DNA from 2 places in the Paenibacillus sp. NPDC058071 genome. Region 2 is predicted to be linked to the other one. Evidence: riboswitches for the same ligand, from Rfam matches in the RefSeq annotation. Region 2 holds a riboswitch; the other holds the start of a gene.
What was found. Region 2 has a riboswitch for cyclic di-AMP ahead of ACFVTB_RS24905 (C40 family peptidase). Riboswitches for the same ligand answer to the same signal wherever they lie in the genome.

Region 1 (3,120 bases), on a different contig from region 2:
AGAAGGCTCGCAGGTCGTTGTCCGCAGTTGATCCGCCACCGCTTCGTAATGCGCGTGAATCCGGACGAACAGCCAGATGATAACCGGCAAGAAGATAAGAACCGGCCATACTTGGCCGAACTTGGTTAAGAAAAAGACAATGCACACGATAAAACTGATGCATGCGCCGATTGTATTGATGATGAATTTGGACTTCCAGCCCTTCGGCTTCTCGCGGAACCACTTCACCATCATCCCCGTCTGCGACAGCGTAAACGGAATGAATACACCAACTGCATAGAGTGGAATTAAGTGCTCTGTTTTTCCGCCGAATCCTACAATAAGAACGATGGACAGCAAGCCAAGCATCAGGATGCCGTTCGAATAGCCCAGCCGGTCTCCCCTGACCGTAAACATTCTCGGAATATATTTATCCTTCGCCAAATTGACTGCCAGCAGCGGAAACGCAGAGTAGCCTGTGTTCGCCGCGAGAATCAAAATAAGCGCTGTTGTCCCTTGGATAAAATAATAAACGCCGTTGCGTCCAAATACGTCTTCGGCGATATCGGATACAACCGTCACTTCTGGACGCGGACTGATTCCGTAATAATATGCGAGAAAGACGATGCCTGAAAACAAAATCGCAAGCAAAGCGCCCATCGCGAGCAGCGTTTTCGAGGCATTGTTTGGCGCCGGGCTTTTGAAGTTCGGAATGGCGTTCGAGATCGCTTCTACACCGGTCAGTGCCGAGCTGCCGGAGGCGAACGCCTTGAGCAGCAGGAACAGTCCAATTCCCGCCACCGGCGTACCGATCGACGCATGCAAATCAGGTGAAACTTGGCCGGTTGCTACTTTGTAGACGCCTGTTGCGATCAGTGCCAGTATCGCAAGTACGAACAGGTAGACGGGGTAAGCGAGAATCGAAGCCGATTCCGTCACGCCTCGCAAGTTAAGCGTCGTTATAAATAGGACGAAAACGACCGCTATCGGCACGTTGTATGGATGCAAGCTTGGAAAGGCCGAAGTTATCGCATCTGTGCCGGCCGAGACGCTAACCGCTACCGTCAATATATAATCGACCAATAAGGATGCCCCTGCCACAAGACCGGCATGCTTGCCGAGATTTTCTTTCGAGACGACATAAGCGCCGCCGCCATGCGGATAAGCAAAAATAATTTGCCGGTAGGAAAAAATTAGCGCAGTCAGCAGCGCCAGAACACCTACTGCTATCGGGATGGAGTACCAAAAAGCTGCGGCCCCTACCGTCAGCAGCACGATCAAAACTTGCTCTGGTCCGTAAGCGACGGAGGAGAGCGCATCGGAGGACAAAATGGCGAGCGCCTTCGTCTTATTCAGCTTTTGCTCGCCTAGCTCCGTCGATTTCAACGGCCTGCCGATTAAAATTCGTTTAATTGAAGTTATCAATGTTCATTCACCGCCATCTGTGATTTTATGCTGCGTCTGTGAAGCGTTTCTAGTCAGCCATCCACTTCATATCCTCCATCTGTACGGTGAAATTTGCGCACGAAAAAACACAGGTAGGAGCCTGTGTTTTCAGCACATGTTCACAACCCTCTCTCATTCAACGCTGACGAGGTTAGCTGTCGGATTCGGGCGGTATGAGTCGCCCTACCCGCTGCGTTGGCGCAGCAGGATTCACCCCGGATGATGCCGAATTCATCTGACGGATCAAATATCGGCATTATCGATTGGGTCCCCCGTTTTCCTTGCGGAAATTTAGCGATTAGAACGTTGAACGTATTCGGTTTGATGAGTACGGACTAATCTTACGCTCATCGCCAATCAAAGTAAAATGCGGCGCAAACCGTTTTTGAATCGATTCGGATTGGAACATCTGCAATAAACCGCTTACATGAATGTGCCTCGCTCGAAAGCTGTTATTTTCTCGTGTTTTCTCGCGAAATCGGCACTTTCGTAGTGTCATTCTCCGTCCGGCAGCATTTTGATCAATCGCTCTATGGTACCGTCAAAAGGGAATCGTCCCTGTTCGATCCGCTCCTCGAGACTCTTCTGCTCCTGAATAACTCTCCTGACTAAGTCTGGCGGATACGAAAACTTCACTGCGTTAGCCGCAAATTCGTCTTCATCAACGACATTCCACCTGCCGTTTGTATAGATCAAGTCGATATCCAAATCGACAAAAGTTACTGTATTTTCATTGAGCTTTGCTGGTTGGCAAATATTGCAGTAATATTGTGTCACTTTGCCATCGATAATATCCGCACTTACAGTAAACCAAGCGTCGAAAGGAAAGAACTCAATTGTCCAATTCTCCATGGTAAATACTTTCCCTTTGGTGTAATGCTTCAGTTTTCTTCCTCGATGACCGAGAACGAAGATGTGTTCATCAGTCTTTTCAAGAAGTGTAGTATCCCATTCATAATGAAGATGATTGCCGTATTTCAAGGATTGAATCCTCATTTGTTGATTATCCAATTATAATTTTCCTTTCGGTATGTGTGATCATATGGCAGCAATAATATAATGTAAGTAATTAAAAGAATATCATAATATACCTCTGCGGTTTTGAAAAACCTTGCCCTGTAGACAATTAAAAAAACCTAAGCTGCAAGCTAGTTCCGATATGATAACGGAGCCAGCTTGCAGCTTAGGGCTTTAATTCGATAATAGCCGTGCGTGCCTTTATAATTCGTTGCGGGATACGCCTAAAAATCGGCTTAACCTATTTATTTTTTGTTCATATCATCAACAAGCTCTTCTAAATGCTTTTCCGTAAATTTGCCCCCGCTGAAGGAGAGCATGCCGCGAATCGGCATATATTTCATAAACGCTTGCAGCAATGCGGCATGCGGCCCCTCCAATGCTGCTGCAAATGGCAGCACCGCATAAATCTTTTTCACCCACTCGCGGCCCTTCTCCGTCTGCATAAGATCAGTAATGGTCGAATTGCGGTGATAAACGTAGGTTCGCACTGTAGTAGACTCTACTTCAATTTGCTCCGTCAGCACAATATCCTGCGATGACTTACCGATTAGAAGCTCAAAGCTTCCCGTCTCAACAACCCAATCTTTTAATTCTACATCATAGTAAGCAAAGCTTCTCTTATCCAGCTCAAAAGAAACGGTTTTGCTTTCGCCCGGCTGCAGTTCAACCTTGTCA
Region 2 (3,120 bases):
ACAACACACAGCGATTCTCGGACCGTGCAGGACTATATGTGAAATATCGGCCCAGCTATCCGAAGCAAGCACTGGACTTTTTGTACGAGCAGATCGGGTTCCATGCATCATCGACAATTGCCGATATCGGATCGGGTACCGGTATCTTCTCATCGTTGCTGCTGGAGCGGGGAAGTGAAGTTATTGCGGTCGAGCCGAACGAGGCGATGCGCGCCGAGGCTGAAGGGGCCTTGCTTGTGCGAGAGGGTTATCGCTCGGTAGCGGCGGCGGCCGAGTCGACCGGCTTATCGGATGCTTCGGTGGACTTTATCGTCTGCGCGCAATCTTTTCATTGGTTCGACCGTTCGGCAGCCAAGACGGAATTCCATCGCATTCTGAAGCCGGGCGGAAAGGTCGCGTTGATCTGGAATTCGCGATTAACGGAGGGAACGCCCTTCTTGGACGGCTATGATCGGCTGCTCCGCACGTACGGCATCGATTATGAGCATGTTTCGCATAAAAATATTGCACCAGTCGATTTGCGTTCATTCTTCCTTGAGGAAGGAGAAGGCATGCAGATTGCCTCGTTCGACTTCGCGCAATTGCTGAATGAGGAAGAGTTGCTGGGTCGTATGCTTTCCTCCTCGTATATGCCGCTGGCCGGCCATCCCCATCACGAACCGCTGCTTGCCGAGCTTAAGCTGTTGTTTCAGAATACGAGCAAGGACGGCAGGGTCAGCTTCGACTATCGAACAGAGCTGTTCTGGGGAGAAGTATAAAAGCGACCCGACGGTATCGTTCATAAGAAAAAGCCGCAGGCTTCAGTCCCAAAGGACAACAAGCTTGCGGCTTTTTCTTATGAAGGTTCATCATGCGCCGAACCGGTAAGATATAATCCTACTCAGCTTCGTCGGCATATTTCTCAAAAGTCGTTGTATCCATCACTCGACGAGCCGTTACATAACGGGTTTCATAGTAGGATTCGCTCAGCTTGCTGATCGTTACGCCCTTGCTGGACGACGAATGAGCAAACTTGCCATCACCTACATAAATGCCAACATGAGAGATACTTTTTCCGTTCGTGTTGAAAAACACGAGGTCACCGGCAGACAGATCGCTCTTTGCGATCTTCTTGCCCATTTTTGCTTGCGAGCCCGAAGTGCGGGACAGGTCTACGCCCATTTTGTCGAAGACATAGGTCGTAAAGCCTGAGCAATCAAAACCGCGAGTCGACGTGCCGCCGCTTTGGTAAGGCGTACCGATCAATTCATCGATAATGCCGTCCATTTTCGAGTCCGCGAATACGCTGCCAGCTTGGAAAGTCAGCAGCAACACGAGCCCTGCAAGTAATGCGGTAAGCTTCTTCAAGATGGTAAAGCTCCTTCCGATGCCGACGAGGTTAGCTGTGGGGTTCGGTTGAAGGATCCCTATGATTTCTCAGGCGCCGGCCGCAATTGGACCGAGCGTCGAAATCAATTCACCCAGAGGTGGTTCCCCCGTTTCCAGTACAAGGAATTAGGCAAGTTTCAATATGTACTTGAGAACTATTCGTTTTTTTTCGTCGATCTCCTCCTCCAATTGGCAAATTCTAATAATTCTCATGTAATCTTCTGACAATCTAGCGATATAAATATAAATTCATACATTTATGCGACTTGGATAGAGCAGATACGTCAATAACGGCTGCTAATTACATTAACTATGTGCGACTATGAATGTTTATGTAGATTTTTTTTAGAAGGAGTAACGGACGGAGGGGGGAGAAGGGAGGACGAGCATTCGACATAAAAGAAGGACCGGCGTCGACAATAGCTTGTCGATGCCGGTCCTAAAGAATCAGTCCGAATGTCCTGCCGCAACGTGATGTACCTGCGATTAGATGTCCGACCTCGATTGCAGACAGTCGTACTGCGCGGCGAGCGTCCACACTTTCATCATCGTACGAATCAAATTATAGCCTTGATGAATAATGAGAGCGATGAGCCCCGCCCATATGAACGAAAGGCCAGTCACGAACAAGGCAACGCCGGCGCCGATCGCCCACATGAGCAGCGAGAGGCCGCCGTACGGAAGGACGTGGCGAAGCGCATGCCATAGCGAACGAAACGGGCCGTCGCCGGAAGCGGCGCCGAACTGCATGGCGAGAAAAAGCAAATGTAGTACCGCCGCCCACAGCAGCCAGCCGGCAGCTCCAGGCAGCAAGCGAATCGCTGCCTCGCCTATGGAATGGCTGGCGAGCGCAGCTTGCAAAGCGCGGGGCAGCAGCCACCAAGCGGGCGCTAAGGCGAGCAGCGTTTTGATCCAATAAAGCAGCGTAACGGGTCGCCAAACCTTGCCAATGCCTTGTAAAAACCGGGTTCCCTCGCTTGCATTCGCGTGCCGGAATGAGTAGAACAGGCCAGCGTTAAAGAGCGGCGTGAGCAGCATCCGAGCGGCGATCAGACCGCCAAGCAGCCATGCGTATGGCGTGATCAGATCGGTTTTAATCAAATGAAACTGCGCTTCGCTTATAAAGAGCTGGACGGAGGAATCCGGCAGCGCTTCGTTCGGAAACCTTCGGAGCAGCGGTGCGGCTATTGAGTCAATGAAGCGATAGAGGAAGAACCCCCAGAGCAGCTGGTACAGAAACAGCAGAATGACGATGAAGAAGTGTCTAGAGGCGAGCAGCCAGCCTTGCTTCAAATGTGTTTTCATCACGGTTCCTCCTCCCTTACCAGCCCAGCGAACCGAGCAGCGATTCGATCAGATTGGCGAAGCCGAGATTCCAGCGAATCCGTTTCTGATCGGGAAGTTCGGCCCGCATGAAGTTGTTGATATGCTTGTTGTCCAGCACATTCGTATGCTCAGGATCGATGACGACCCAGTCTATCGGCGACGTGTGCACGATTTTATATTGAATATGCGATTCCGAGGCATCCCACGTTTTCGAGACGTTGGCGCCATCCTTGAATTGCATGAAAATCGGAATAGAGCCGTTATTGCCGCCGTTCTTCTTGATGAACACGGTTGATTCGTACACCTGCTGCCCTTCCTGCTCGAACGGACGGATCTCGATCGTTTCGACGGAGAAGTCGGCCATCTGATCGTCATAGACGAACTGGGCGAAATATTCCTGCCATTTCTGCTTCGTCACCTGTTCGA

Region 1: it holds a riboswitch for cyclic di-AMP, as region 2 does, so the genes downstream of both, ACFVTB_RS13770 (APC family permease) here and ACFVTB_RS24905 (C40 family peptidase) in region 2, are expected to answer to the same signal.

The regions. Positions count from the first base shown of each region.
Region 1 covers NZ_JBHVSK010000007.1:109,876-112,995, reverse strand. Annotated here, with positions in the region: gene ACFVTB_RS13770 (APC family permease) at 1-1,404, opposite strand, end outside; cyclic di-AMP (ydaO/yuaA leader) riboswitch at 1,550-1,732, opposite strand; gene ACFVTB_RS13765 (DUF402 domain-containing protein) at 1,921-2,436, opposite strand; gene ACFVTB_RS13760 (beta-glucosidase) at 2,688-3,120, opposite strand, start outside.
Region 2 covers NZ_JBHVSK010000022.1:36,535-39,654, reverse strand. Annotated here, with positions in the region: gene ACFVTB_RS24910 (class I SAM-dependent methyltransferase) at 1-758, shown strand, start outside; gene ACFVTB_RS24905 (C40 family peptidase) at 877-1,350, opposite strand; cyclic di-AMP (ydaO/yuaA leader) riboswitch at 1,353-1,511, opposite strand; gene ACFVTB_RS24900 (hypothetical protein) at 1,855-2,673, opposite strand; gene ACFVTB_RS24895 (M1 family metallopeptidase) at 2,690-3,120, opposite strand, start outside.